DNA from 3 places in the Pseudomonas sp. OIL-1 genome. Region 2 is predicted to be linked to each of the others. Evidence: predicted binding sites of a transcription regulator. Region 2 holds the regulator's gene; each other region holds the start of a gene.
The links. Region 2 encodes sigma-54, which starts transcription at its own class of promoters, with help from an activator protein. Its sites were predicted from a motif close to ANTGGCATNNANNTTGCTNT; they were not measured.

Region 1 (10,592 bases), 850 kb from region 2:
GCGCAGGTCAGGCGACGGCGTTCGCTATCCGGGCTGCTCAGCTCCAGGCTCCACACCACATCCAGCGCAGCATGCCGGCCGGGCAAGGAATCAAAGCGGCGCACATCGGCACGTACGCTCAATACCGGCTGACCCGTGGTGCCGGGCAGGCCGGCGAGATCGCGGACGCCGAAGCGCTGTTCCAGCTCGAAGGCCAGGGCGTCGTGAAATTCGTCAGCCGGCGGAGACGCCCAGAGTGCGCTTTCCAGAATCAGCAGCTGACCGTCGCTTTCCCGCACTACCAGACTGGGCTGATCCACCTGCAGCGGGATGCGCACGGGCATGACTTGCAGCTGAAAATCCGCCGGCGCGGCGCTCTGCGCGCTGGCCTTCGGTTGCACAGGGATCAGGGTGTGATAGCGAACCGGGGATGCGGTGCAGGCAACCAGCGTGGACAGGCCGCAGACAAGTAACAGGCGAAAAGACAGGTTCATGGCTGGGGCTCCGGGTTAAGTTCACGCGAGGTGGCGCCACCTTCGAAGCTGCCCGGCGCGGCGCCGTCGTTCCGCCCACGAAGCAGGGCCTCCGGGTGACGGCCAAGGTAATCCGACAAGACCCGTACAGAGCGCACTGCCCGCTGGACTTCCCTGAGGGTGTTGCCCAGCTCCTGACGCTCTGGCGAGTCGGGTGCGAGGGACTGATTGGCGTTCTGCAATGTCTGCTCAGACTGCTCCAATGTGCGCTGTAACTGCGGCAGCACATCGGCGTTGACCTGCTTGAGCGTCGAGCGCAGCTCACTGAGACTGCCATCGAGGTTGTCGACCAGCGACTCGATGGGCAGCCTGCTGAGTTTGTCGACTATCTCCTGGAGCTGATCCTGCAATTTGTCGAATCGGCCGGCAATGGTCGGGATGGTCAGCGGTCGGGCATTGGCATCAAACACGACCGCTGGCGCCTTGCGATCGAAATCGAGCGATATATACAGTTGGCCAGTGAGCAGATTGCCGGTTTTCGCCTGGGCACGCAGGCCCCGCTCTACCAATAGCTGGAACAGGCGAACGGTGTCCTGTTCGGAATCGCTACCAAGACGTTCCAGCAGCTTGTCGTAGGCGTCACCCAGGCGATTCGGATACACCACCGCTCCGACTACCACCGGAAAGCTCTGGCTTTGCTCGTCATAGTCGAGCTTCACTGAAACCACCTGACCAATCGGTACACCGAGAAACTCTACCGGGGCGTCGACATTCAGCCCACGCAGGGTCTGATCAAAGCGCATCTGCACGAAATGAGGCGGGCCATCGCTCGGCGCCATCGCTTGCCGCACATTGTTGTACAGTGTGAACTCCCTGCCCTCTTCCGCCGACATCGCGTTGGGGCTGTAGTTTGGCGCGCGGAAAGCAATACCGCCGGCAAGAATCGCCGACAAGGACTCGGTATTGACCTTCAACCCATCGGCCGCCACTGACACATCGACCCCGCTGGCGTTCCAGAAACGCGTGTCGTCGGTAACGAACTCGTCATAGGGCGCGTTAACAAACACCTGCACTTCGACGCCCTTGCCGTCGCCGGTCAAAGTGTAGGACACCACCTGGCCTACCGGGATCCGGCGGAAATACAGTGGCGAACCGATCCCCAACGAACCCAGATCCCCGGTGCGCAATGTGAAACGTTTACCCTCGACGCCGAATGTCACCGCAGGCGGGGCTTCAAGCCCGAGAAACTCACGGCGAGTCTCAGTTGCCTGACCAGGGTCGGCGCCGATGTATGCACCCGATAACAGCGTACCAATGCCCGACACGCCGCTGGCACCGATACGCGGGCGGACCACCCAGAAATGCGCATCCTCGCGGGTGAAGGGTTCGGTTCCCTGGTCAAGATCAATGGTCGCAACCACGCGGGTCTGATCCTCGGTCAGGTTGATCCCGGTCACCCGGCCGATCACCACGTTCTTGTATTTGACCTCGGTCTTGTTGGCCTCGAGACCTTCGGCTGTTTCGAAGCTCACGGTGATTTGCGGCCCCGCCGACAGCCAGCTTTGCACCACCATTGAAAGTCCGACCAGGGCCGCCACGATCGGCACCAGCCAGATCAGCGAAATACGCACACGACGCTGCCTTATTTCAGGGTGTCCGGCACTCGAAGCGGCGTTATGCTCAGGCGTGTCTGTCATCGTTTATCTCTGCATCCCATATCAGTCGCGGATCGAAAGTCATCGCGGCGATCATCGTCAGGACGACAACCAGACCGAAAAACAATATGCCCAGCCGCGGCTCAATGGTGCTCAAGGCGCGAAACTGCACCAGGGCGGCCACCAGCGCAACGACCAGAACGTCCAGCATCGACCAGTAGCCGATAGTCTCAATGAAGCGATACAACCGCGCTCGCTCGCGCATGGCCCAGCGACTGCGGCGCTGGACCGTCACCAACAGCACTCCAAGCACCAGGAATTTTGCGCAGGGGACCACTACGCTCGCGATAAAAATGATCACTGCGATATCCCACGAGCCATCCCGCCAGAATTCAATCACCCCGCTGAGGATGGTGTTTTCGCTGCCACTGCCGAACATGTCGGTATACATGACCGGAAGCAGATTGGCGGGCACGTACAGGATCAGCGCCGTGATCAGCAGCGCCCAGGTTCGGGCAAGGCTGTCTGGCTTGCGGTGATGCAATAGCGCATCGCAGCGCGGACATTCGATAGCTCCCGACTGACACACCTGACCACAATCGTGACACAGCTGCAGGTCCAGTTCGCTGGCAAAGGGGGGTGAACTCATCGCACCGGTACCTGTAGCTCATTCCACAAGTCCCGCACATCCCGGCCGCTGATGAGGATAATCAACACCGTAAGCATGGCCATCGCCCACAGGCCGAGACCGGCATGCACCTCCAGCATGCCCGCCAGCTTGATGATGGCGATCAGGATGCCCAGCAGACAGACCTCGAGCATGCTCCACGGGCGCAGATGCTCCAGCGCGCGCATGCAGGTGCGAAAGCCCGGCGCTATGCGCCCGCTGCGGGCGTGATAGAGCACCCATCCGAGCAGAATGATCTGCAATGCGGGCGCGAAGATAATGCTCAAGCCAGTGACCAGCGCGATGATGGTGATGCGACCTTCAGCCAGGGCTTCGACACTCGCCCACAGGGTGGCCTCATTGCTCAGTCCCTGCATGCTTATCTCGACAATGGGAAAGGCGTTGGCCAGCATGAACAGAATCGCCGCGGCAACGGTAAGCGCCAGCAGCTGATCGGTAGTCAGATGCCGGCCGCGCTCCAGCAGCGCACCGCAACGCTGGCAGTGCGCGGTTTGCTTCGGGGCCAGCGCCGGACGTTGATATACCGAATCGCAGTGTTCGCAAATGATCAGTTGAGGCTGCATACCACTTCCGCAGTGAGGAACGTCCCGTTGACCACCATGCTCGGATTTACTGATGGCCGATCAGAGCGGAAGAATAACTGAACGGAACGCGTGTTGCTCGTGTAGCCAAGGATCAGAGCATCCTTTTGATGGTGTCGTCGCGCAGGGCCCAGTGATGATAGAACGCGGCGATAGTGTGCCCTAGCACCATTCCCAGAAATAGCCAGGCAAGCGGTGAGTGCACGCTACCAATATTGGCCAGCCACGGCGTTTCGATGTCGGTACGTTCGGCCAGTTCCATTCCAAAAACGGTTAATCCGTAGCCATTGCCTAGCATGTAAGAGATACCGGTGACGGGCATCAGCAACATGATGACGTACAACACGAAGTGCCCCAGGCGGACAAAGGGTGCCGTGGGGCCGCGGTGGACGGGGCGATGCCCGAGCTGACTCAGCACCCACGCGATGCGTAGTACAACCAGCGTCAACACCAGCACGCCAATGGAGACATGCCACGGGCCGAAGTTATCGCCCAGCCAGTGTTCGCCCTCGCCTATCCGGTCTGTCAGTTTGAAGAACTGCTGAATGATCAGCAGTGTCATCAGCCAGTGGAACCAGCGCGTGACGCTGCCGTAGCGGGTGGAGTTGTCATGCAGCATATCGAGCTCCAGTCGGTTACATGCCCTAGGGCAAGCTGGATTGCGCCGCCGTAGGGAGCACGGATGAGATTGAGTATAGGCTCTGCGCGACAGTCGCGCCCCAGGCGAGCCACTCATCGCATTCTGCACGCATGTCTGGAAGCGCCCATCTGTTTTTTTACGGCAGAACATGCCGCAAGACCAGGCTTTGGTTCGCAGTCCGCCATGTCCGCCCGGCTGCGGCGAGCGCCCGATCACCGGCGGTCCGCCGGTATCAATGGCGCCAGCTGGGCGCCGCGCATCCGGATGGACGAAGCGGGTGATGGGCTGAGCCAGAAACAACTCGCCGTGCTGGTCGGTGAGGACGGCTCGACACTGGTCCGGCTGATCGACCAGCTGATCGGAGCTGGAGCACCCACAGTGGTCGGCCTTGACGGCGCGGGTTGATATCGCCCGACGGGGTTACTTTCTGGCTAGCTCGGCGTCAATGACTTCCTGAATGCGCGCGTCTTCGGGTGCCACATCCGGCGCGAAGCGGGCAACCACCTTGCCATCCCGGGAAACAACAAACTTTTCGAAATTCCACAGCACCTCGGGCTCAGCGTTGGTCTGGATACCGAAACCGGAGAGACGATCCCGCATCGGACCCTCGCCAGTGGCACGCGGCAGCGCCTCGGTCAACTGGCTGTAGAGCGGATGGCGATCCTCTCCGGCCACCGAAATCTTGCTGAATAAAGGGAACTGAACCTTGTAGGTCAGGGTGCAGAACTCCTGGATCTCGGCATCGGTGCCGGGCTCCTGCTCCTTGAAATTGTTGGCTGGGAATCCCAGCACTTCGAGACCCTCGGCGCGGCGGTTCTCGTACAGCTTCTCCAGTCCCTCGTACTGTGGCGTCAGACCGCATTTGGACGCCACGTTGACGACCAGCAACACCTTGCCTTTGTAAGGTGCGAGCGTGGTCTGTTCGCCATCGATGGATTGCACGGGAATATCATAGATTGATGCCATGGCTATTTTCCTGGTCAGAAGCAATGAAGATTTCGACTGTACCGGTTTCACCGCACCGCGCAAGCTCAAGCTCATCGGCCATAACCCTATCGCAAGCCAATCGTCGAATTGTCCAGCACATGAATGTCATAGTGATATCATTGCGGCATCGTACGTATCGGTGGTGGAGCAACGGCATGGCAATTTACAAGGTAGAGCAGGGCCAGTTGGTCTGGGTGGCAAACGACCTCGAGCATATCGTCGGCGCCGACTGGCAGGACGAGGACGATTCCAATGATGAATTTTTCGGCAGGCTGGGCTTCGGCAAATATGACGAAGTACTGGACGTCTACACCATGTATCGCCGCTGGGAAAAGGGCGGGCAGGAGGAAATGGCCGGTGCGCGCTGGATGTTCGACGTCAACATAGATGGCGACAACTTCGACCTTATCCTGGTCGATTCCTTACCAGGCTATCTCACGGTCATGTCTATGCTCGAACCGGTGGTTAACCATGTCCTGCGCCAGCAGGGCCGACCGCCGCTACCCGAACGCCGTTGAGGGCCCGCATGCCGGGGATCACCGCTTTTGTTCCCCGACATCGCGACCATCCAACCCAGCCGAGCACATGCCTGGTTGGCTATCGATAATCCATTGCGGTCAGTCCGAACTCGCAAACAAGCTGTCTGGCGCTTTGTCGTCCTCGGCTCTTCGCGCCTGGATAACCTGATACCGCTCCCACTCCTTCCGGATCTCCTCATAAGGCATGTAAAAGCTCAGGCGATCGCCATGGGCCGCACTGAGAGGATCATGCGTATCGGAGAAGATCACATCTGTCCCCATACCCAGGGTCATTCCGAGCACTTGTCCATCTGCGCCATAAACAGGTCCGCCGGACATTCCTTTAACTACGGGCGCATCGTGAACAGCCGCAAGCACTTCCGGCGGATGGTCGCGGATAACAACCCGAGTGGATTTCGCCGTACCCCTACCCTGGACTGTTATCAGAAAGGGGCTCACACCCGAGGCGATCACTTCTTCTCCCGGGACTGCATTTCGCCATTGCGGCGCGCCGTCCTCCGCCTTGCGTTTGAGGAATACCAGATCACAGCCCGATGTACATTGATGAGCGACATTAGTGAGAAACGGCGTATGTCGCGTGGTCACCGCGTACTCTTCGTTCCACTGAGTAGCAGTGGCCATAAAGAACCCGGGTGCAGGAAAACCAGACAACACAACAGAGCGCCCCTGCGGCTCGTTTATTGGAGACACTGGAACCGGAATACCGTTACAACCGGTAATCAACATTACCGGAATCGAGACTAAAAGAGCACAGGACAGCTTTCTTATGAAATACGCCGCAGATACAGAGATAGATAAGGACACGTTTTCACCCTCTATTGTTATTTACGTAATCCCTTCCGCCTGCTTCCTTTAGATAGATAACCAACAGATGCGCAACAAGCCATTCACCGTGCCGGCCATCGTATCCAGCCGACTCCACTCACTACCTTTGCAAACCCGGACAGCCGCCCACCAAAAAGCTCGAAATCGCTGTTTCGTTTATGCCCGGCTTAGCAGGCAAAGCAGCTGATCAGTCCATGAACAAGGCTATCCGCGCGCCATACAGGATGTAGTTCCGATATAGCTCTAACTGAAGTGACACCGGGCGAGGCAACAACATTACCTCCGGAACAACGTGGAAAGTTTCAAAAATGGATATATAAATGATTAACTATCCGCACTTTCCAAACCGAGAAAGTTTAGCAATCCAACTTTTTCAGACCCTATCGGTTGTAGCGTTAGGCACCCTTGATGTTTGCTAACTAGTCGTCACTTTTCCGTCAACAGCGCTGGCTTAAATAAAGACCGGGCGTTTCGATATCAGTTCAATGCCGGGTGAAATCGTTTCGATACTCGTGAGCCACTAGTCACTGGCGTAGCCTTCGCTGCACTATCTTCGCTCAGCATCATGCTCAGGCCCCAACATGGCGCACCAATACCGGGAAGCGAGGCGTCGAACCGCACCCTTATGGTTCATCGTCTTGCACCATGGGAGGTCTACCGGTGCCGGTGCGCATCGTTCATATTTTTTCTTCCCTGGCCAGAACCCGCGTCATTAACGGCTCGCGCAAAGCTCAACGGGATGACCGAAGGGTGCAGGCCATCCCTGGCACGCTCCTTGCTCAACCCTTAGTAAGCTTGCCAGGCCAACCAGCCGTCGCCCCCTCTCCTTTACATAACCACCCAGGGGTGATCAAGCCGGTCCGCGCCGTGGCGTTAATAACGATATCCGGGACAGATCGAAGCCTGAGCCGCTTTGAGACTCAGCGTTCCGGATTGCCTTGACTGAGGAAAGGCCATGAAAGCTGACATTTCATCCATCAAGAGCGAAACGCTAGTCATCATCGGTAACGGTATGGTTGGCCATCACTGCGTGGAACAATTGATCGAACGCGGTGCCATGGCGCATTACGATATTCATGTGTATGGCGAGGAGCGCCAGCGCGCCTATGACCGTGTGCATCTATCGGAGTATTTCGGTGGGCGTGATGCGGAGTCCTTGGCGCTGTGCGAAGCAGACCTGTATGGCACCCACGGCGTGCACCTGCACCTTGGTGTCCAGGTGCTGGATATCGATCGCGACAATCAGGAAATCGTTACCAGCGCCGGGCGTCAGCGCTATGATCGCCTGGTCCTGGCCACCGGCTCCTTTCCCTTTGTACCGCCGATTCCGGGTGCCGAAGGCAACTCCCGCCTGGTGTACCGCACGCTGGATGACCTGGATGCAATCCGCGACGCCTCAGCCAAAGCTCGCCGCGGCGTGGTGGTTGGTGGCGGCCTGCTTGGGCTGGAAGCCGCCAATGCGTTGAAGTCACTGGGCCTTGAAGCACACGTGGTGGAATTCGCTCCGCGGCTGATGCCGGTACAGCTGGACGACCTGGGCGGCGCCGCACTTAAGGCAAGGATCGAGGCGCTTGGCGTCGGCGTACACCTTTCGCGTGCTACCAGCGAAATCGTCCCGGGCGAGGAATACGCCTACCGGATGAACTTCAACGACGGTGAATATCTTGAAACTGACCTGATCGTCTTCTCCGCCGGCATCCGCCCACAGGATGCGCTGGCGCGCAGCGCAAGCCTGGAAGTGGGCGAGCGTGGCGGGGTAATCATCGATGACGATTTCCGCAGCAGCGACCCGACCATCTACGCCATCGGTGAGTGCGCCTCCTGGAATGGCAGCTGCTTTGGCCTGGTAGCCCCCGGCTACAGCATGGCGCGCAACCTGGCGTTACAGCTGGTTGGCGAGCAGCACGAAGCCTTCTCCGGCGCCGACATGTCGACCAAGCTCAAACTGCTCGGCGTTGACGTGGGGTCAATCGGTGATGCGCACGCCGCCACACCGGGTGCGAAAAGCTATCGCTATATCGATGAAGCCAACAACAGCTATCGCCGGCTTGTCGTATCCGCCGACAACAGCACCGTTATCGGCGCGGTTCTGGTTGGCGACAACAGTTACTACGACACCCTGCTGCAGTACGCGCAGAACGGCATCAAGCTACCGGCGGACCCGTCCAGCCTGATTCTGCCGCTCTCTGAGGGCGCACCGACGCTGGGCGCCGATGCACTGCCCGATACCGCCACGCTCTGCTCCTGTCACAACGTCAGCAAGGGCGCGGTGTGCTGCGCAGTCGATGCCGGCTGTACCGATCTCGGCGAGCTCAAGGCACAGACCAAGGCCGGGACCGGTTGTGGTGGCTGCGCGGCGCTGGTCAAGCAGGTGTTCGAGCACGAGCTGAGCGCCCGCGGGGTCGAGGTGGACAAGAGCCTCTGCGAGCACTTCGCTCACACCCGTCAGGAGCTGTATGACATTGTCCGGGTGAACAGCATTACCCGCTTTGACGAGCTGCTGGCCAAACACGGTCGCGGTCATATCGGCTGCGATATCTGCAAACCGGCGGTGGGCTCGATTCTCGCTTCCTGCTGGAACCAGCCCATCACCGATCCGACGCTGGTGCCCTTGCAGGACACCAACGACACCTTCATGGCCAACATGCAGAAAAACGGCACCTACTCCATCGTGCCGCGCATCGCCGGTGGCGAAATCACCCCGGACAAGCTGATTACCCTCGGCGCTGTGGCGAAGAAATACGATCTCTATACCAAGATCACCGGCGGCCAGCGTATCGACCTGTTCGGCGCGCAACTTCATCAGCTGCCGGATATCTGGGGCGAGTTGATTGAGGCCGGCTTCGAAACCGGTCATGCCTATGGCAAGTCGCTGCGCACGGTCAAATCCTGCGTCGGCAGCACCTGGTGCCGCTACGGCGTGCAGGACAGCGTCGGCATGGCGATCCGCCTGGAGGATCGCTACAAGGGCCTGCGTGCGCCGCACAAGATCAAGTTCGGCGTCTCCGGCTGTACCCGCGAATGCGCCGAAGCCCAGAGCAAGGACATCGGCGTGATCGCCACTGAAAACGGCTGGAACCTGTACGTTTCTGGCAACGGTGGCATGCGTCCGCGTCACGCGGAGCTGTTCGCCACCGATCTGGATGACGCGACACTGATCCGCTACATCGACCGCTTCCTGATGTTCTACGTGCGCACCGCCGACAAGCTGCAGCGCACCTCGGTATGGCGCGAGAGTCTTGAAGGCGGCCTCGACTATCTCAAGGAAGTCATCATCGACGACAGCCTGGGTCTGGCCGACGAACTCGAGGCGCAGATGCAACTGGTCGTTGATCGCTACGAATGCGAATGGGCCAACGCGATCGCGGATCCGGAGAAACTCAAGCGCTTCCGCACCTTCGTCAACGACCAGCGTGGCGATCCGGACATTCATTTCGTCAAGGAGCGCGGCCAGCCTCGCCCTGCCCGCGCATCCGAACTGCACCTGATTACCGTCACCCAGGAGGCTCTGTCATGACCCAACTGAATATTGATAACACCGCCCGCGCCATCAGCTGGCGCCCCCTTTGCGAACGCCGCGACCTGGTCGCCAACTCAGGCGTGGTGGCCTGGCTTGACGAAGCGCAGGTTGCGCTGTTCCACCTGCCAAGCACGGAACAGGGCGAACAGATATTCGCACTGGAAAACCGCGACCCGAAATCCGGCGCCAATGTCATTGGCCGCGGCATCGTCGGCAACCTCAAGGGCGAGCTGGTAATTGCCTCGCCTTTATACAAGCAGCACTTTCGCCTGAAGGACGGCAGCTGTCTGGAGTATCCCGAACAGCGCCTGCGGGCGTGGCCTGTGCGTCTTAACGGTGATCTGGTGGAAATCGCGGAGGCCTGATGCCTCCGCGACACCTCCTCTTACATATCTGAGTAAATTGTTATGTCTTATCTGGTACCCGCTGAATTCGTCACCAAAATGGTCGATGCAGGTGAATCAAAAATCTTCATGGCCACCCGCGATGTGCTGATCAGAGCCTTCATGGCCGGCGCCATTCTCGCTCTGGCGGCAGTATTTGCCGTGACCATCTCAGTACAGACCGGCGTCCCGATTGTCGGTGCGATCCTTTTTCCGGTCGGCTTCTGCATGTTGTACCTGCTGGGCTTCGACCTGCTTACCGGCGTGTTTGTCCTTACACCCCTGGCGTTGATTGATCGGCGTCCGGGCGTAACGATAGGCG
Region 2 (10,592 bases):
CACCAGGGCCTTGATCAGTCCGTTGAGTACATCGTCACCAAACTGGACGGCGTTCTGCATATTCGACCAATAGGAGCCGGAGTATACGCCGAGCCAGTCGACCGCGACCATTGCGCCGCCCCAGATTCCCACCACGCAGAAAATCATTGCCAGTAAGGGCATGGAAATAAATCCGGCCCAGAGCCGCGGCGCGATCACGTACTTGAGCGGATCAACGCCGATCATTTCCAGGCTGGACAACTGCTCGGTGGCCTTCATCAAGCCGATTTCTGCAGTCAGGGCCGAACCGGCGCGACCCGCAAACAGCAGCGCGGTGACCACCGGCCCCAGCTCACGCAGCAGGGTCAGCGCGACCATCTGGCCGACCGCTTGTTCCGAGCCGTAGCCGGACAGAATGTTATAGCCCTGCAGCGCCAGCACCATGCCGATGAACAGCCCGGACACCACGATGATGACCATCGACAGTACGCCGACCGAATACAACTGGCGCACCAGCAGACCGAACGCGTTACCAAACCGTGACCTACCCGCCAGCGCCTGAAACAAGAAAATCCCGGAGCGTCCCAGCGCGGCGACAATATCCAGGCCAGACCGTCCCAATAGCGCAACCCGGTCAGTCATCGAAGCTTTCATCGGCTCTCCCTGCCCAATAGATCATCGACGTAGCCATTCGCCGGATAATGGAAGGGGACCGGACCGTCCGGCTCGCCCTGCATGAACTGGCGGATACGTGGATTATCCGAGTTCATCAGATCCTCGGGCTTGCCGTGCCCAAGCACCTGACCATCGCCCACCACATATAAATAGTCGGCGATGCCGGCGGTCTCGGCCAGATCATGCGAAACGACAATGCTCGAGAGCCCCAACGCATCATTCAACAGCCTGATCAGACGGACCAATACGCCCATCGAAATCGGGTCCTGCCCTACGAATGGCTCGTCGTACATCATCAACTGAGGGTCCAGCGCGATAGCCCGAGCCAATGCGACGCGGCGCTGCATGCCGCCGGACAACTCGTCAGGCATCAGCTGATAAGCGCCACGCAGCCCTACCGCCTGAAGCTTGAGCAAGACGATATCGCGCACCATTTCTTCCGGCAGATCGGTATGAACGCGCAGCGGGAAGGCGACATTCTCGAATACGCTGAGATCGGTAAACAGCGCGCCACTCTGAAACAACATGCCCATCTGCTGGCGCGCCTCGAACAGCTCGCTGCGGCCCAACCTGGGGATATCCTGATCATTGACCATGATGGAACCACTGTCCGGACGTAGCTGGGCACCGATCAGGCGCAACAGCGTGGTCTTGCCGCAACCGGATGGCCCCATAATCCCGGTGACTTTGCCCCGGGGAATACGAATGTCGACGTTATCAAAGATCAGGCGTTCTCCTCGCGAGAAGGAAACCTTTTGCATATCAACGATGTAGTCCGGCGATACGGCCATATGAACAAACCTGATCCTTGGGTGCCGCGAAGCTGCGGCAAAAATGAACGCGCTAATATACCAGTTCAACCGGCTCGCCCCAAGCTGCGCGAAATCAGAGCCGATTGACGTTTGATTTCCGGCGATAGCGGCGTAGTTGTTCGTTGCGCGCCGGATAATGCAGCGCTACCCGAAAACCGGCTTCGACCCGGGGTGAGTTGGGCGAAACAAGACGTTATACTCGCGGCCTGACCACACCAAGACGCATATCCCATGTCCGAATTCGATTTCATCGCCTCAGCACAGCGCACCATCAGCATGGAGCGCGACGCCGTTGACAGCCTGCTGGCCAGACTGGACCAGCACTTTAGCCGCGCCTGTCAGACCCTGTTGGACTGCAAGGCGCGCATAGTCGTCACAGGTATGGGCAAATCCGGCCACATCGGGCGCAAGATGGCCGCGACCCTTGCCAGTACCGGCTCGCCGGCTTTCTTCGTGCATCCCGGCGAAGCCAGCCATGGCGATATGGGCATGATCACCCGCGAGGATGTAGTCATCGCCCTGTCGAATTCAGGCAACACCGCCGAACTGGTCACCCTGTTGCCACTGATCAAGCGCCTTGGCGTGCCGATGATCAGCATTACCGGAAATCCGGATTCCACGCTGGCACGGGCCGCCGTGGCCAACCTGCACACCGGTGTGGAGATGGAGGCCTGCCCGCTGAATCTGGCTCCCACCTCAAGCACCACCACTGCGCTGGTAATGGGCGATGCCCTGGCTATTGCCATGCTGGAGGCCCGCGGCTTCAGTGCAGAGGATTTCGCTTTTTCACATCCCGGCGGCGCACTCGGGCGACGCCTGTTGCTCCTGGTCGATGACATCATGCACGCTGGCGAGCGTATGCCGATGGTCACGCCCGAGACACGCCTGCGCGATGCGCTCCTGGAAATGACCCGCAAAGGGCTCGGCCTGACCGGCGTTGCAGACGAAAGTGGTTCGCTGATTGGCATATTCACCGACGGCGATCTGCGTCGCACACTCGATCACAGCGTCGACATCCATAGCGCCAGCATCGCCAGCGTCATGACCCCACGGGCCAAAACCGTGACGCAGGGTGCGCTGGCTGCCGAGGCGTTGAAGGTAATGGAGGACGCCAAGATAAACGGCCTGTTCGTGGTCGACGACGCCGGCAAACCGGTTGGCGCCCTGAACATGCATGACTTGTTACGCGCAGGAGTAGTATGAACCAGTCCAATGAAATGCACCTGTTTGAACGGGCCCAGGCCATACGCCTGGCGATCTTTGATGTCGACGGCGTACTGACTGACGGACGGCTCTATTTCATGCCGGACGGCACCGAGTTCAAGTCCTTCAACACGCTGGACGGTCACGGCATCAAGATGCTCATCGCTTCGGGTGTCGAGACCGCAATCATCAGCGGACGCAACTCTCCCCTGGTCGAAAAGCGCGCCGCCAACCTGGGCATCCAACACCTGATTCAGGGCCGCGAAGACAAACTCAACGCGCTGGAGGAGCTTCGCCAGCGGGTCAATTTCAAGGATCAACAGATCGCGTTCCTTGGGGACGACCTCCCGGATCTGCCGGTCATGCGTCAGGTCGGGCTGGGTATGGCCGTTGCCAGCGCTGACCCCTTTGTGCGCGAGCATGCCCACGGCGTAACGCACAATGCTGGCGGGATGGGCGCTGCACGCGAATTCTGCGAACTGATCATGCGCGCCCAGGGCACGCTTGACGCCGCGCAGGCTGCTTACCTGTGAGTTTCAATCCGCCTCGCTACCTGGTAGTGGGTGCCATCGTCGGCCTGGCGCTGGCGATCGCATTGGCGATGGGCTACTGGAACATCCGACCCGGCAGCTTCACTGAAACGGTGCTGGTGGATGATCCGACGCAGCCTGATTTCTTCATGGAAAACAGCCAGATCACTATGCTCAATCCCGATGGCACAGTGCGCTATGAGCTGACCAGCCGGCGCGCTACGCACCTTGCCACCGAGGACAGCACCCGACTGGAAGCGCCGAATCTGCTGTATTTCCGTGCAGACGAACAACAGCCCTGGTTAGTGACATCGCAAACCGGGTGGATCACCGAAGGCGGTGACCGGGTGCAGCTGAACGATGATGTCTTGCTCAAGCAGGAAATACCCGATGAGCCGGTATCGCAAATGACCACGTCGGCGCTGACGGTATTTCCCGCGAGGGATTACGCCGAGACCGATCAGGACGTTAGAATCGAAGCAGCCAGCGGCGTCACTACCGCCACTGGCATGCATGTCTATTTCCAAGACGGCCGCATGCAGCTGCTGTCCAACGTACGAGGCCTACATGAGGTGCGTTAAATCCCTGGCGCTTGTTGCCCTGTTGCTCGGCCCCTGTTTTCAGGCAATCGCCCTTCCTGAAGACAGCAGCCAGCCCATCCGCATTCAAGCCAATACGGCCAACCTCGATGACCGGCGAAACATCGCTGTGTATACCGGTGACGTCATCGTGACCCAGGGCAGCATGCGCCTGACGGGTAACGAAGTGACGCTGACCACTGACGCCGAGGGCGAAGTCCGCAAGATCGTCAGCGTGGGCAACCCCGCGACATTCAGGCAGACGCCAAACCCGGGCAAGGGCCCGGTCAATGCACGCGGGCGGACCATTGAATACTATGCGGCCGAGGAACGGGTGGTCCTGATCACCAATGCCCACCTGGACCAGGACGGCAACACATTTGAAGGCGAGTACGTCACCTATAACGTTGCGGAGGAAGTCGTTGATGCCGGGCGCCCCGGCGAAAACGCCGAACAGCCCGGCCGCATCGAGATGGTGATCCAGCCGCGCAATCGTACGCCCGAGCCGGAGCCGGCCAGCAATGATTAAGCTACAGGCGCACCATCTGGCCAAAGCCTACAAATCGCGCAAAGTGGTGCGGGATGTCTCCCTGTCGATTACCAGCGGCGAAGTCGTGGGTCTGCTGGGGCCTAACGGCGCAGGCAAAACGACCTGTTTCTACATGATCGTGGGGCTGGTCAAAGCCGATGAGGGCAAGATCCAGATCAACGGCGTGGATGTGACCGGTCTGCCCATGCATGGCCGCGCCCGTCAGGGCATTGGTTATCTGCCGCAGGAAGCGTCAATCTTCCGCAAGCTGACTGTTGGCGAGAACATCATGGCAATTCTCGAGACCCGCAAGGACCTTAATCGCAAGGGCCGCGAGGGCAAACTCGAATCCCTGCTGCGCGAATTCCATATCCATCACCTGAAAGACAGCAAGGGCATGAGCCTGTCCGGCGGTGAGCGCAGACGAGCAGAAATCGCCCGCGCGTTGGCCACTGAGCCCCGCTTCATCTTGCTCGACGAGCCTTTTGCCGGCGTGGACCCCATATCGGTCAATGACATCAAGCAGATTATCCAGCATCTCAAGGACAAGGACATCGGCGTACTCATTACCGATCACAACGTGCGCGAAACCCTGGATATTTGCGACAAGGCTTACATTGTAAATGACGGACACATCATTGCCGAAGGAGACGCGGAAACCGTGTTATCCAATCAATTGGTGAGGGACGTCTACCTCGGTCACGCCTTCCGTCTATAAAAGCCGCTTGGCTTCAGGCATGATCTTAAAGGCAAAGCGCCACGCGGCGCTCCCACGGTTCTGATTCAGCGCACAAGGTAGTTCAACGGAAAATGAAACCAACGCTCGTCCTCAAGATGGGGCAGCAGCTGACCATGACGCCCCAGCTGCAGCAGGCCATCCGTTTGCTTCAACTTTCCAGCCTGGATCTACAACAGGAGGTTCAGGAGGCGCTCGAAGCCAATCCGTTGCTTGAAATGGCGGATGATGGCGATGACGATTTTTCTGGCGATGCCGGCAACAACGCATCCGATAACGATGACGCCCCGGCGGTCACCATGCCCGAACCCGTCGCCCTTGATGCCATCGAACAACACGGCCAGGCGCAGGAAGAAGGCAGCTGGAATGAGCAGATACCCAACGAACTGCCGGTCGACACTCAGTGGGAAGACGTCTACCAGACCTCGGCTAGCTCGTTGCCCAGCAACGATGACGAAGACTGGGACTTCACATCGCGCACCGGCACCGGCGAAACCCTGCAGAGCCATCTTGAATGGCAGCTGAACCTGGTTCCGATGTCCGAAACGGATTACCAGATCGCCGTAGCGCTGATCGATGGGATCAACGCCGACGGCTATCTGCAGGAGTCACTGGAAGACATTCTCTCCTCCCTTGACCCGGAGCTGGAAGCGGATCTCGACGAAGTCGAAATGGTTCTGCACAGGCTCCAGCAGTTCGAGCCGGTGGGCGTGGCCGCCCGGGATCTGCGTGAATGCCTGCTGCTGCAACTACGCCAGCTACCAGCGGATACACCGATGCTCGAGCAGGCCCGACGGGTAGTCGACAACCATCTGGAGCTGCTCGGAAACCGCGACTTCTCCCAGCTGATGCGGCGTTCCAAGCTCAAGGAAGACCAGCTGCGCGATGCCATTGCCCTGATCCAGACGCTGAACCCCAGGCCCGGCTCGGAGATTGCCTCCGGCGATGCCGAATACGTGATTCCGGATGTGATTGTCCGCCGTGACAGCAATCGCTGGGTGGTCGAGCTGAACCAGGAATCGGTACCCAAGGTGCGGGTCAACAATACCTACGCCTCCATGGTACGCCGCGCCGATACCAGCAACGACAATACCTACCTGCGCAATCATCTGCAGGAAGCGCGCTGGTTCATCAAGAGCCTACAGAGCCGCAACGAGACGCTGATGAAAGTCGCTACGCAAATTGTCGAGCACCAGCGCGGTTTTCTCGAGCACGGCGAAGAGGCGATGAAGCCACTCGTGTTGCATGATATTGCCGAAGCAGTCGGCATGCATGAATCGACCATTTCCCGCGTCACCACACAGAAATTCATGCACACCCCGCGCGGAATCTTCGAACTCAAGTACTTTTTCTCGAGCCACGTAAGCACCAGTGAGGGCGGTGAATTCTCCTCAACCGCCATCCGCGCCTTGATCAGAAAACTGGTTGCGGCTGAAAACCCGAAGAAACCATTGAGCGACAGCAAGATCGCTGGTTTACTGGAGGAACAGGGCATTCACGTAGCCCGCCGAACTATTGCCAAGTATCGGGAATCACTCAACATCGCTCCATCGAGCGAACGCAAGCGACTGGTTTGACAGTACAAGGAATCAAGGTGGCACCACCGGGTGATCGGGTTCACCCAGTAACATAAAGCCAATCAGGAGAAGCCGTATGCAACTCAATATCAGCGGTCACCAACTCGAGCTCACTGACGGATTGCGTGATTACGTCACTGAAAAAATGGCACGCATCGAGCGGCATTTCGACAAGATCACCAACGTCCAGGTCATCCTTGAAGTTGAAAAGCTGCGTCAGAAAGCCGAAGCCATTCTCCATGTCTCCGGGGGGGAAGTCGTCGCAAACGCAGAACACACTGATATGTATGCGGCAATTGACATGCTGATCGACAAGCTTGATCGCCAGCTGATCAAATACAAGGAAAAGAACCTCAACCGCCTACAGGGCGCCAACGACCGCTAAGGCCATCAACGCCGCGTGACCATGCAAATAGACCATATCCTGACCCCCGAGCGCACCTTTGCAGGTGTGCAGGGGGCATCCAAGAAACGTGTGCTGGAGCTGATCGGCAAATTGATCTCTCAGCACACCAACCTGGATCCCGACGCGATTTTCGAAAGCCTGGTTGCCCGGGAGAAACTCGGCTCGACCGGATTCGGACATGGCATTGCCATCCCTCATTGCCGCATGCCTGGGTGTACCCAGGCGATAGGCTCACTTTTACAGCTCGACAGCAAGATTGATTTCGACGCCCTGGATGGCGAACCGGTAGATCTCATCTTTGTGCTGCTGGTGCCTCAGGAAGCGACCGAAGAACATCTGCAGATACTCAAAATGCTTGCTGAAAAGCTCGACCAGCAAGCGCTGCGAGAAGCCCTGCGACAATCACCTGATGCCCAGACACTCTATGAAGTGATGATCGGCACCGACGAAGGGAGTTAAAGATCCATGCGCCTGGTTGTGGTCAGTGGCCGATCCGGCTCCGGCAAAAGTACCGCACTGCATCTGTTGGAAGACAACGGTTTCTACTGCATCGACAACCTGCCCGCCGGGCTGCTACCCGAGCTGGCCAGACAGGCCAACGACACCGACCAACACCTGCCGAAGGTAGCGATCAGTATTGATGCGCGTAACCTGGCGAGTGACCTCGAGCGCTTCCCCGAACTGCTGCAACGAGTCCGCGATACCGGAATTCGCTGTGACGTGCTGTTTCTCGCGGCTACGGACGAAGTGCTTATCAAGCGCTTCTCGGAAACGCGCCGCAAGCACCCGCTGACGGATGAAAGCAAATCGCTGGGTGAAGCCATTGCGGCAGAACTGCGCTTGCTCGAACCAATCATTGATCTGGCCAATCTCAAGATCGACACCAGCCATCTGACTCTGTACCAACTGCGTGATCTGCTGAAACAGCGTTTACTCAGCAGCGAGGGCAACGCCCCCTCCGTGCTGATCCAATCGTTCGGATTCAAACGTGGCGTACCGGTCGATGCCGACCTGGTGTTCGATGTGCGCTGCCTGCCCAATCCTTACTGGAAAGCGGAGCTACGCCCGTTTTGCGGCAAGGACAAGGAAATTTGTGATTACCTGGAAGGGGAACCGGACGTTCAGGAGATGTATCAGGATATCTACAATTTTCTGGCAAAGTGGCTGCCCCGCTACGCTGCCGGCGAACGCAGCTATATGAGCGTCGGCATTGGCTGTACAGGCGGGCATCACCGCTCAGTCTATATTGCCGAGCGCCTGGTACGGGAGCTGAGCGCGCATACCCCCAACCTGCAGATACGACACCGTGACTTGCCCTGACATGCCAAAAGCCAATCTCGAGATCATCAACAAGTTAGGCCTCCACGCACGGGCCGCAGCCAAATTCGTCGGGATAGCGAACCGTTTTGATTGCGATGTCCGCATCGGTTGCAGCGAGGATCAGATGGTCAATGGCAAAAGCATCATGCAGGTCATGATGCTGGCGGCGAGCAAGGGAACCGAGATCTGCATCGCCTGCGAAGGCGAGCAGGCTGACCAGGCCATGCAAGAGCTGACGGCACTGGTCAACAACTACTTTGAAGAAGGCGAGTAGTGGCCGTCGCGCTTATTCCCCGCCCACTGTCATGCCGTCGACCAGCCAACTGCCGGTAAGGTAATTGCCCCGGCGCTCTTCGTCTGCACCCACGCAACGCAGCTGGCCGAACATATCGCGAAGATTGCCGGCGATAGTGACTTCCTTCACAGCGTAAGCGATCTCACCTTCTTCGACCCAGAACCCACCCGCACCACGGGAATAGTCCCCCGTCACGCCATTCACGCCCTGGCCCATCAGTTCGGTCACCAGCAAACCGGTGCCCATTTCCTTGAGCAAAGCATCCAGACCGCCCGGAATATTGCAGGACACGTGCAAATTGTTCACCCCGCCAGCGTTGGCGGTGCTCGGCAAGCCCAGCTTGCGCCCGGAATAGGTGCCCAGGATCCAGCTCTGCAGCACACCGCGCTCAATGAAGGATTTCTCCCGCGTCGCCAGGCCATCGCCGTCGAAAGCGGTGCTGCCCAGCGCCTGCTTCAGGTGCGGGCGTTCATCGATCGTGACCCAGTCAGGGAATACCGGCTGGCCTAACGCATCCAGCAGAAAAGTGGATTGACGATAAACCGCTCCGCCAGCAATCGCGCCAACGAGATGCCCGAGCAGCCCGGCGGCCTGATCCGCCGCAAACAGAACCGGCACCCTGGCAGTCTTGATGGAGCGCGCTCCCAATCTCGCCAGCGTCCGCTCGGCGGCCTTCTGGCCGAGTGCCTCGGCAGTTGGCAGACGCTCTGCAATACGGTCCACGCCATACCAGTAATCGCGCTGCATGCCCTGAGCGTCCGCTGCAATGGTCAAGGTCGCTACGCTGTGCCGCGTTCCAATCGAGCTGCCGATGAAACCATTGCTGTTGCCATAGACCCGGCAACCCTGGTGGCTGCTGACGTGCGAACCATCGCTGCTCAGCCGGCTGTCCAGTGCAAGCGCCGCAGCTTCGCTGTCCAGGGCCCGCTGGATGGCCGCTTCGGCGCCGAGCTCCCAGGGATGGTAGAGGTCCAGATCCGGCAAATTCCTGGCCATCAGTTCTGGGTCAGCAAGCCCTGCATAGGGATCTTCGGAGGCGTGACGGGCGATAACCAGCGCCGCTTCGATAGCCGAACGTATTGCATCGTCGGAGGTATCGGAGGTGCTGGCAGAACCCTTGCGCTGACCCGAATACAGCGTGATACCAAAGCCCTGGTCGCGATTGAATTCGACGTTCTCCACCTCACCCTGGCGTACGCCGACCGAGAGGCCGGTATTGTGGCTGACGACCACCTCGCAGGCTGAAGCGCCCTGACGTTTCGACTCGTCCAGAATGAAGGCCACGCGCTGCTCGAGAGCGGCTTGCAGGGCCTGCGGATCATCGTTCCGGGTAGGCAGGTTATCAGTCATAAGTTCTCCTTTGTGGTCGCCATTGTACTCCGGACAGCCGCAGTGTGAACGGGTATCATGGCGCATCGAACAGACCCGGCGAAAGGCCGTAATGGGATCACCATGACAGATTTTAACGACGAAGAGCAGAACGACGAAGACGAGGGCAAGAGTAAAAGCCAGGTAAAACGCGAACTGAATGAGTTACAGGAACTTGGCCGGCGTCTGACTGAACTGAAACCAGCCCAGCTGGACAAGCTCGAACTCACCGACAAGCTACGCAGGGCGCTGGATGAAGCCCACCGGCATACTGCGCGCGGTGCCCTCAAACGCCATCTGAGCTTTGTCGGCAAGCTGATGCGCGATCAGGATATCGACGCCATACAGGCTTACGTTGACCGGCTGGACAGTAGCAGTCAGGCGCACGCTCAACATTTTCATCAGCTCGAACGCTGGCGTGACCGGTTGCTGACTGGCAAACCGGAGGAGCAGGATGCCTTTGTCGCACTGTACCCTCAAACTGACCGTCAACAGCTCCGGCAACTCGTGCGTCAGGCCGGCAAGGAGACTGCGGAAAACAAGCCACCGGCAGCCTCGCGCAAGCTGTTCAAGCTGATCCGCGG
Region 3 (10,592 bases), 2.1 Mb from region 2:
ACCAAGCCTGGCTTCCACCGCGCGAATGGCATCACTGACCATACGCGTATTGCGGTGGACCGACCGAGGCGCCCAGTCGCCCTTGCGAACCTCATCCAGCATGGCACCACGAATGCGGATACCGGCGTAGGTTTCAAAGCTGGCACCCTTGGAATGATCGAATTTGCGCGAGGCCTCGAGCAGACCGATCATGCCGGCCTGCATCAGATCTTCCACCTGGACGCTGGACGGCAAGCGCCCGAGCAGGTGATAGGCAATGCGCTTGACCAGGGGAGCAAACTGCTCGACCAACAGATCCTGCTGACCCGCTGCAAGTTGGGTACGGTTGTACATATAGGCTCCACTGGCGGACGCGATCATGACTCTGCCCCCGAATGCTGGACCAGGCGCTCAACAAAGAATTCGAGATGGCCCCGAGGATTGACCGGCAGCGGCCAGGAATCAATTTTCTGCGCAATGCCGCGAATGGCCAGCGAGGCCTTGCTACGCGGAAAGGCGTCAAAAACCGCGCGCTGTTTCTGCACCGCTTTGCGCACCGATTCGTCGTAGGGCACCGCGCCGACGTATTGCAGCGCCACATCCAGGAAACGGTCCGTGACCTTGGTCAGTTTGGCAAAAACGGTGCGGCCTTCCTGCGGCGTATTGACCATGTTAGCCAGCACGCGGAAGCGGGTCATGCCGTGATCGCGATTGAGCAACTTGATCAAGGCGTAGGCGTCGGTGATCGAGGTAGGTTCGTCGCATACCACGACAAGAACTTCCTGGGCAGCACGCACGAAGCTCACGACCGAGTCGCCTATCCCGGCGGCGGTGTCGACAATCAACACATCGATATTGTCGCCAATGTCGCTGAACGCCTGGATAAGGCCGGCGTGCTGCTGCTGGTTCAGGTTGACCATACGCGCTGCACCCGAGGCAGCGGGGACAATGCGGATGCCACCGGGGCCGTCGATCAGCACGTCTCGCAAGTCGCATTTGCCATCAAGCACGTCCGCGAGCGTAGCCTTGGGCTTGATACCCAACAGCACGTCCACGTTGGCGAGGCCAAGGTCGGCGTCGAGCAGTACGACCCGACGCCCCAACGCCGCCAGCGCCATGCTGAGGTTGACGGATACGTTGGTTTTGCCGATCCCGCCCTTGCCGCCGGTGACCGCGATAACCTGAACCGGATGATTGCTGCCCATCTGTGTGGATTACCTTGTAATAAGAATTCGTTTTAGGGTCTGTTGCCGTTTCATCGCGAGCCGCGTTGCTTGTCAAATGGCGCAAGGCCGGGCGGCGATCCGCAAGGCGCGGGACGCAGGTAATGGTTGTTCCCTTGCCAAGTCCCGCAACGCCGCATGGCGTCATTTGACGCGCAACCTAGGCGGCCCCACCCGAAGGGACGGGACCCGTTTGCCGCAGCACTGCGTTACTCGTCACTCATTTGGAACAACCACAAAAACGCCTGGAGCGCTTTTGCGCGTAAGCCCTGAAGGGGTGAAACACATGGATGTGTTGAACAAACTTCATTCCTCGCGCCTTGTTCTGCACCAAACGGGCCTCCGTCGCGGCCGCGATGAAACGGCAACAGACCCTCGCAAATCTGTAAAAACCGCGCCGCCCATGCTGCAGTGCATTCGTCGACAGCACGCTCTTGCGGTTCGCTTGCTGGATCGCACCTTTGAGGCGAAATGCAGCTGATCCCCGCCTCTTCAACCTGCGTGCAGTATACCTGCAAAGACATTGCCCATTGCCTCATCGGCAGGCGCTTCGCCAGCATTACTGGCCATGCTCACCGCACGACTGACCAGCTTGTGGCCTACCGCCTGGCAAATATCATCCGGAATACGCTGGCCATCTGCCATATAGGCTACCGGCAAAGCTTGTTCCATAGCCAGACCCAGTGACTCGCCCAGCGTGGCTGCCTCGTCGATCTTGGTCAGAATACAACCGGACAGTCCGCAGGATTTGTAATGATGATAGGCAGACTTCAGCACCTGGTACTGACTTGTGGCGGCCAGCACCAACAACGTACGAACCCGTTGCCCCTGCGCCGCCAGTTCACTCAGCTGACTACGCAGCTGCGGATCCTGGCCCTGCATGCCAGCTGTATCGACTAACACCATGCGTTTGCCAGAAAACTCCTTGAGCACATCGCTCAGGCTGTTCTGTTCATCGACCACCCGCACCGGCACATTGAGGATACGTCCAAGCGTGCGCAACTGTTCGTGGGCGCCAATCCGGAAGGTGTCCATGGTGACCAGCGCAACATGCTGACTGCCATGCTTGAGCACGTAGCGTGCTGCCAGTTTGCCGAGGCTGGTGGTCTTGCCGGCTCCGGTTGGGCCAACCAACGCGATTACGCCGTTCTGTTCGACAAGTTCGTCACGGATAACCGGAATACTGTGTGCCAGGTGCGCCAGCAGCATGCGCCAGGCCTGACGGATATCTGTCACGTCTGCCACCTTAGCCATCAATTGTTTGCTCAGCTCTGCCGGCAGACCCAACTGAGTCAGCCGGCGCCAAAGACTGGCCTGATGCGGTCGCTGTTGGTTGATCTGGCCCCAGGCCATGTTGCCCAGCTGGGTCTCGAGCATTTCACGCAGCCCTGCGAGTTCGGCGCGCATTGCACCGATACCGGTATCCGCAGTATCCGGTTGCGGAGCTGCGGCGCGGGTTTCAGGTCTGGTTTCTGTAGCGTGCTCGTTCTGTAGCCGTGCCAGCAATTGCTGAGCAACGGGCGAGCCCTGCTCGACGGCCTGGCGCATGGTTTCGCCGAACAACTGGCGGTTGACCTGCGGCCCGTCTGCCGGCTGCCCGCCTTCGCCCAGCTGAGCGCGCGCCTTGACGATGCGCTCCTGGGTTTTCTTCAGCTCCTGATCAAGCCCAGGTGTGGGTGGGGTCACGCGAGGCGCTTCATAGTCCAGCGCCGCTGTCAGCTCCACGCCCCCAGCGACCCGGCGGTTGGCGATAATGGAGGCGTCCGCGCCCATTTCGTCGCGGACCAACTTCATCGCCTGACGCATATCAGCGGCAAAGAAACGTTTGACTTTCATGGCTGACCTCACCTGTCCTGGTACTGACTATTCATTGTTGGCCCACCGTCGCAACGATGGTGACCTGCTTGCTGTCCGGTATTTCCTGGTAGGACAGTACATTGGCCGCGGGCGCCGCATAACGAACAAACTTGGCCATCATCCCGCGGATCGGTCCGGCTACCAGTACGATGGCTGGCTTACCCTGGACCTCCTGCCGCTGTACCGCATCTGCCAGTGACCGCTGCAGCTTCTCGGCCATGCCCGGCTCGAGCATGACGCCATCTTCTGCGCCTTGTCCGGCCTTCTGAACACTCTGTAGCAATATCTGTTCCAACCTGGGTTCCAGCGTGATCACAGGCAGCTCCGAGTCAAGCCCTACAATGCTTTGCACGATGGAGCGGGACAATGCGACGCGCACTGCCCCAATCAAGGCGCCAGTATCTTGACTCCGGCCAGACTGGTTGGCGATGGCTTCGGCAATGGTGCGGATGTCGCGTACCGGCACCTGTTCTTCCAGCAAACCCTGCAGCACCTTGAGCAGACCAGACAGCGAGATCATTCCGGGCACCAGCTCTTCCGCCAGCTTCGGTGAAGCCTTGGCCAGCACCTGCAACAGCTGCTGGACTTCTTCATGCCCGATCATTTCGTGGGCATGCTTATGCAGGATCTGGTTAAGGTGCGTGGCGACAACTGTACTGGCGTCAACCACTGTGTAACCCAGCGACTGGGCCTGATCGCGTTGCATCACTTCGATCCAGACAGCCTCCAGACCAAACGCCGGGTCCTTGCCCGCTATCCCTTTGATCTCGCCAAATACCTGACCCGGATTGATAGCCAGTTCCTTGTCCGGATACACCTCGGCCTCCGCGACACCAACGCCCATCAGCGTCACGCGGTAGGCGTTCGGCGCGAGATCCAGGTTGTCGCGAATGTGTACCGATGGCATGAGAAAACCGAGGTCCTGGGAGAGCTTTTTGCGTACGCCCTTGATGCGTGCGAGCAGCTGTCCGCCCTGGTTACGGTCAACCAACGGGATAAGCCGGTAACCCACTTCCAGACCGACCATATCCACCGGTGTCACGTCTTCCCAGCCGAGTTCGCGGGTCTCTGGCCGCTGTACCGCCGGCACCTGGGATTCCTTGCGTTCTGTCTCGGCAGCCTCTTCAAGCTTGGCTTTCTGTTTCTGTGCAATCCAGTAGGCACCGGCGGCGGCCAGGGCGCCAAGGCCGAGAAAGGACACATGCGGCATGCCCGGGATCAGGCCCATCAGAACCAGGATCGCCGCAGCGATGCCGAGCGCCTTGGGCGAGGCGAACATTTGACGCTGCACCTGGGCGCCCATGTCTTCTGAAGTGGAGACCCGGGTAACCATGATCGCTGCAGCAGTGGACAGCAGCAGCGACGGAATCTGCGCCACCAGACCGTCACCGATAGTCAGCAGCACGTAGATGCGACCAGCGTCACCGAAGGAAAGACCGTGCTGAGCCATGCCGATCGCCAACCCGCCGATCACGTTGATGAACAGGATCATCAAGCCGGCGACCGCATCGCCTCGTACGAACTTGCTGGCACCGTCCATGGAGCCGTAAAAATCAGCCTCCTGGGCCACTTCACTGCGACGCAGCTTGGCCTGCTCCTGATCGATGATCCCGGCGTTCAGGTCGGCATCGATAGCCATCTGCTTGCCTGGCATGGCATCCAGGGTAAAGCGGGCACTTACTTCGGAGATACGCCCGGCGCCTTTGGTGACAACCACGAAGTTGATAATCATCAGGATGGCGAACACCACCAGACCGACTACGTAGTTGCCGCCGATCACTACTTCCCCGAACGCCTGGATTACCTTGCCCGCAGCGTCGCCGCCCTCATGTCCATAAAGCAGCACCACACGGGTGGACGCCACATTCAACGCCAGGCGCAACAGCGTCGACACCAGCAAAATCGTAGGAAACACCGCAAAATCCAGCGGCCGCAGCGCGTAGGCGCACACCAGCAGCACCACCAGGGACAGCGCGATGTTAAAGGTGAAAAACACGTCCAGAAGGAACGGCGGCACGGGCAGCATCATCATGCCGAGCATGACCAGCAACAGAATCGGCACGCCGAGGCTGCCGTGGCGCAAGCCAGCCAGGCCGGTTCGCATGTTGCTCATCATTTGGGAACGATCCACTGCCATGCGTTGACGCTTCCTGAACAATTAATTGACGCTGAAAGAGTGTGTGGCAGACCCTTACGCAAGAAGCGTTCCAGTTGAGAACCGCGTCGACATTACGGAATATGAACCAACCGACTAAAACCGCGTCCTAGCAGTGATAATGTTGGCTCATGACATCAAAATCACATTCTCGGCAAGGTAGCGACCAAAACGGCATACGCCGACTGGAACAGAGAAGGTAGATGCGCTTAATACCAAAAACCCTATTGGCCTGCGTAACGCTGAGCGTTGCAGGCTGTGCAACCACGCCCGGGCAACAGACGCCATTGTCCAAGCCGGCCGAAGTTATTGCAGAACAGAAACAGAACCTGACGGACTTCATTGACGGGATGAACGCCTCGGAAGAGGCTCGTACCGGGGAAGTAGACAAGCTGCTGGCTCAGCCAAGGATCGATCCGCTTACCGATTATCTGGCGGAACGTCCCATCGATCTTCGATACATTCCGCACCGTCAGCGCGTCGCCCGTGAGCGAGACGAGCGTTGTGACGCGGTCGGTGAACGCTATGCCGATATGGCTCCCACAGCCGAAAACCTGGCCCAGCTGAAAGACAACTACAGTCATTCCTGCTACGCCCAGGTCAATGATTTCGAACGGCGCGTCGACAAAGCCCTGGCCAGGTACAGCCCGGCGCAATCCTATAGCCCCTTCCCGCCGTTCATGGTCGGTCTCGTTTCGGCGATATCCAGTGTCACGGATCCACAGCCAGAAACGAAACAGCCTGACGCCAGGGCCGGTTCGGCCACTCGAGCGCCAGCGAAGCCGCCAGTCAAGGAGGCTGGCATTCAGGTCAGCAAAGCCACCCAGCCGGCCGCCGGAACATCCGACAAATCTGCCGCGGAGCCCGCGCCCATTGCCGAAACACGTACTGCCCCGGCAGCCACATCTGAAACCGTAGCGCGTGCCGAGGCGTCGCCACCCGCCACACCAGCAACGGAACGCAAGGCCACAGCTGAACCCACTGCATCCCGGTCGCAGGTTGCGGCTGCCGCTCAGCCCAAGCCAGCACCAGCCAGCACCACGGCTTCCGCTTCAGACTCCGCGCCGACACCAGGCCCTGATACCAAAACAAAAACGCTCGACCAGGACAGCCGCAAGCACGCCAACAACTGCTACCTGCTGTTCGCCATCCGCAACTACCAGGAAGCCCACGGCGCTTGCCTGTCCGCAGCGCGTGCCGGCGATGCCAAGTCGCAGCATCATATTGCCTCGCTGGCACGGGTCAGCAACGAAGCCGATGCCGCCATCCACTGGTCAAAACTGTCCGCAGAACAGGGCTATGGTCCTGGCCAGCTGCTCCTCGCCGATCTGTATACCAAGGGTGAAGGCACAGTGCGCGACGAGGCACGTGCACTTGAGCTGGTCGAACAGGCCGCCCAGCAGGGGCTGGCCGAGGCACGCTTCCGTGCCGGCCAGGCCTACCTGCAAGGCAAGGGAACGGAGCCTGATCCAGCCAGGGCACTGCAGCACTTGGAGCAGGCCGCGGCACAGGATCATCTGCCAGCCCAGTTGGCCCTGGCAGAACAGTACATCTCTGGAGCACAACCCAATACCAGCAAATCGAGGGAGTGGCTCAAGCGAGCGGCTGCCCAACAATCTGCAGAGGCACAATACAATCTCGGCTTGAGTTACGCCCAGGGCACGCCTGACAGTCAGGAAGCGCTTGAGGCGTACGTCTGGCTCAGCAAGGCCCTGCTCAATGGCGAAACCCGCGCTCGCTCCCACCTTGAGCGGATCGCCAGTTCCCTGACTCCGGAACAACGCCAGCTAGGACAACAACGCGTCCAATCGGACATGCGAGGCAGACGTTCGTGAGAGTCGAAGGAATGACTCCGGTCAAGCGGTCGATCATGGTAGTACTTTCGCTACTGGTCGGACTTTTCATCATCGGCATGTGGCTCATGTCCAGTCTCAACCTGGATTTTGCCCAGAAGACCATGTCAGAGCTGCGCCAACGCCAGATCGCCGATACCTTCCATGCCAACCTGGATCGCATCAATGCTCATCATCGGCTGATGGAGCAGAACACACGCGAACTGGCGCGCATGGGGCAGCTTTTCGAAAGACAGCAGTTACTGACTGGCCGGCATAACAAGCAGGAGCTGGAGGAAGCGCTGGTGCAGACGCTGAGCGATGTAGAAGGCGTAAGCGGTGGTGGAATCTGGTTTGATCCTGACGCTTACCAACCGGGACCCTTCGCCGTTTACGGTTTTAAAATCGGAAATCAGCTTGAAGTGGTCAGCGACGACGTCAACTACGCCGAACGCGACTGGTATGCCCGGATTGAACCGCCCAGCGGGCGCATATGGGACTTGGGGACGCGTTTCTACTGGAGCCCTGCCTATTACCATTCCAGCACCGACAAGGTTGTCGTCAGCCTCAGCACGCCCATCCGCAACGAACAGCAACAGGTGATTGGCCTGGCGTCCACGGATTGGAGAGCAGATGAGATCATCCGCATGGTCAGCCGCGTCGAGGTAACCCCGGGCACCTTCTCCTTCCTGATCGACTCTGACAATCGCAACCTGTCCAGCCTGGCCCGCGCTGATGATGTACGGCGCGCACAACGGTTGATGGATGCGATTTCACGCAGCGAACTGCACAAACAGACCAACAAGATCCAGCCGCCGGATATCCTTTCCAGCCCATTGATAGCCTCCCCTATGCAGCGTATGGCGCTGACGGTCAACGATGAACAGTACGCCCTGTTTTTCTCGGAAACCGTAGCCGGGATGGTGTTCGGTATTGGCGTGCCCAAAGCAGAGATCGATGCCGCCATGACGCCAATGCGCGAGCGCAACCTGCGTATAGCCGCGATCATCGGCATCATTTTCCTGATACTCGCTGGGCTGGTGCTCTATATCATCGCAGGCACGCTGCGCCAGTTGAGCAACCTCTATACCGATTCGCTGACCAGGATGCCGAATCGGGAAAAATTGCTGGAGGACCTGCGCAAGACCGATTCGGCTGCTCTGCTGCTACTCAATCTTGATGCCTTCAAGCAGGTCAACGACTTCTATGGGCATGAATGCGGCGACCATGTGATCATCAAGCTGGCTGAAGCCCTGCGGCGCTTCATGACCAGTCGGGCAGCATGGCGCAATTGCCATCTGTACAGCATGCCAGGCGATGAAATGGCGATCGTGATTCCAGGGCACCATGCCCCGGCCTCTCTGCCGCCACGCCTGGAAGAGGTCGCCAAGTTTATCACCCTGATGGATATTACCTGGCAGGGCCATGATATTCCGCTGAACGCCACTATTGGCGCCGCCAGTACGGTACAGCCTGACAACTCGCGACTGAACGGCGAACAATTGCTACCGTCCGCGAGCATGGCACTCAAACTGGCCCGACTGAGCCGCGTCAGCCACTTCGTTTATGATCCAGCTAACCGGGTACGCGAAGGATATGAACAGAATCTGATCTGGGCCAACCGCCTCAAGAACGCTCTGGACGAGGGTCGCATCGTCCCGTTCTTCCAGCCGATCCTTGATGTTCGCACCGGGCGTATCGAGAAATTCGAGTGTCTCGCCCGCATGATCGACCTCAACGGGCACCCAGTCAGCCCTGAACAATTCCTGCCGATCGCCAAGAAGATTCGTCTGTACCGATTCATCACGCGTGCAATGGTTGAACAATGCTTCCAGCGCTTTGCCAACAGCCGGTACGACTTCTCGGTCAATCTGTGCTGCGAAGATCTGCTCGATGCCGAACTCACCTCCTTCATCCTCGAGCAACTGGATGGCAACGAACTGGCTAACCGGGTCATCTTCGAGATTCTGGAATCCCAGGGCATCGAGAACTACAGCCAGGTACGCGAATTCATCGACAAGGTAAAAGCCATGGGTGCGCGCATCGCGATCGATGATTTTGGCACCGGTTACTCCAACTTCGAGCACCTGCTGCGGCTGAATATCGATCTGATCAAGATCGACGGCAGCCTGATCAGCCGTCTCGACGACAGCGAAGACGCCCTTACCCTCACTCGAGGGATCGTTCAATCGGCAAGGGAAATGGGGGTCCATACTGTGGCGGAATACGTACACAGCCCCGAGGTTCTGGAGCAGGTCCAGGCGCTGGGAATCGACTATGCACAGGGCGCCTATATCGGGATGCCCGCCGGCGTATTGATCACCGAGGTGGAGCTGGTCTAGCTTCGGCCGCACAAGGATCCAAGCATTGATAGCAGCGTCCGGCAGTCCTATGCTGGGCGCCACTGAGATGCCGGAGTAGTCTATGCCTTCCCCCGTCGTGCCGTTGTCGATCCTGGATCTGTGCCCTGTTCCTGAAGGCGCCGGCCCCAGGCAGGCGCTTCATAACAGCCTGGCGCTGGCCAGACACGCAGAACAGCAAGGCTACAACCGTTTCTGGGTTGCCGAACACCACAACATGACCGGAATCGCCAGTGCTGCGACATCGGTGGTCATGGGCTATCTGGCAGCAGGCACCGAACGTATACGCATTGGATCCGGCGGCATCATGCTGCCCAATCACGCTCCGCTGCAGATTGCCGAACAGTTTGGCACCCTTGAGTCACTCTACCCCGGCAGGATCGATCTCGGACTGGGACGCGCGCCGGGCAGCGACCAGGTAGCAGCCCAGGCGCTGCGACGCGGTCGTGGTGACGGCAGCGACTTTCCCGAAATGCTGGACCAGCTACGCCATCTGTTCGCCGAACCCGAGCCCGGCCAACGCCTGCGCGCAGTGCCGGGCGCGGGACTCAAGGTTCCGATCTGGCTACTGGGTTCCAGCACCTTCAGCGCGCAGCTGGCAGCACAGCTGGGATTACCCTTTGCCTTCGCCGGACAATTCTCACCGGATTACATGTACGCCGCGTTCCGCACCTACCACGAGCACTTCGAGCCGTCAGAAACCCTGGACAAGCCGCACCTGATGCTGGGCATCAATGCCTATGTTGCGTCCAGCAAAGAGCAGGCGCAGATGCTTTCGACCTCTCATCAGCAATCCTTTCTGAATCTGATTCGTGGTCGCCCCGGCCCGTTGCCGCCACCGGTAGAGGATATGGAAGCGCTCTGGCAACCCCATGAAAAACACAGCGTGCTCGCTACGCTCGCTGGCACCCTGGTCGGTGACGAAGCCACCGTAGGTCAGCAGCTTGACGAACTGCTGGAGCGCACACAGGTAGACGAGTTCATCGTTGCCAGCGCAATATATGACCAGACGCTGCGACGCGACAGCTACCAGCGCCTGATGAAAATAGCCTCAACCAGGTAAGGTATCGGTGCCGAACTTTCCGGTCGGCGCCCTATCCATATCCCTATCGACAGCGCTGACAGGGGTATCTGATGCAATCCATTCCACGCGACGACACCTTTGACGTTTCTCTGGCGCTGCTGA

Region 1: a site for sigma-54 is predicted at 7,130-7,149, ahead of nirB (nitrite reductase large subunit NirB). Genes of this name have one in related genera too.
Region 3: a site for sigma-54 is predicted at 5,252-5,271, ahead of flhA (flagellar biosynthesis protein FlhA). Genes of this name have one in related genera too.

The regions. Positions count from the first base shown of each region.
Region 1 covers NZ_CP048629.1:879,208-889,799, forward strand. The annotation lists gene G3M63_RS03985 (membrane integrity-associated transporter subunit PqiC) at 1-473, opposite strand, end outside; gene G3M63_RS03990 (intermembrane transport protein PqiB) at 470-2,149, opposite strand; gene G3M63_RS03995 (paraquat-inducible protein A) at 2,133-2,756, opposite strand; gene G3M63_RS04000 (paraquat-inducible protein A) at 2,753-3,358, opposite strand; gene G3M63_RS04005 (cytochrome b) at 3,471-3,995, opposite strand; gene G3M63_RS04010 (hypothetical protein) at 4,059-4,421, shown strand; gene G3M63_RS04015 (glutathione peroxidase) at 4,437-4,982, opposite strand; gene G3M63_RS04020 (hypothetical protein) at 5,159-5,521, shown strand; gene G3M63_RS04025 (trypsin-like peptidase domain-containing protein) at 5,621-6,163, opposite strand; gene nirB (nitrite reductase large subunit NirB) at 7,323-9,884, shown strand; gene nirD (nitrite reductase small subunit NirD) at 9,881-10,252, shown strand; gene G3M63_RS04040 (formate/nitrite transporter family protein) at 10,295-10,592, shown strand, end outside.
Region 2 covers NZ_CP048629.1:1,726,635-1,737,226, reverse strand. The annotation lists gene mlaE (lipid asymmetry maintenance ABC transporter permease subunit MlaE) at 1-633, opposite strand, end outside; gene G3M63_RS08170 (ATP-binding cassette domain-containing protein) at 630-1,445, opposite strand; gene G3M63_RS08165 (KpsF/GutQ family sugar-phosphate isomerase) at 1,698-2,669, shown strand; gene G3M63_RS08160 (HAD family hydrolase) at 2,666-3,202, shown strand; gene lptC (LPS export ABC transporter periplasmic protein LptC) at 3,199-3,780, shown strand; gene lptA (lipopolysaccharide transport periplasmic protein LptA) at 3,767-4,306, shown strand; gene lptB (LPS export ABC transporter ATP-binding protein) at 4,299-5,024, shown strand; gene G3M63_RS08140 (RNA polymerase factor sigma-54) at 5,117-6,619, shown strand; gene hpf (ribosome hibernation-promoting factor, HPF/YfiA family) at 6,696-7,004, shown strand; gene ptsN (PTS IIA-like nitrogen regulatory protein PtsN) at 7,026-7,484, shown strand; gene rapZ (RNase adapter RapZ) at 7,491-8,345, shown strand; gene G3M63_RS08120 (HPr family phosphocarrier protein) at 8,347-8,619, shown strand; gene pmbA (metalloprotease PmbA) at 8,632-9,990, opposite strand; gene yjgA (ribosome biogenesis factor YjgA) at 10,093-10,592, shown strand, end outside.
Region 3 covers NZ_CP048629.1:3,808,789-3,819,380, forward strand. The annotation lists gene G3M63_RS17505 (RNA polymerase sigma factor FliA) at 1-357, opposite strand, end outside; gene fleN (flagellar synthesis regulator FleN) at 357-1,184, opposite strand; gene flhF (flagellar biosynthesis protein FlhF) at 1,695-3,038, opposite strand; gene flhA (flagellar biosynthesis protein FlhA) at 3,070-5,190, opposite strand; gene G3M63_RS17525 (tetratricopeptide repeat protein) at 5,418-7,049, shown strand; gene G3M63_RS17530 (EAL domain-containing protein) at 7,046-9,388, shown strand; gene G3M63_RS17535 (LLM class flavin-dependent oxidoreductase) at 9,471-10,469, shown strand; gene G3M63_RS17540 (cytochrome P450) at 10,541-10,592, shown strand, end outside.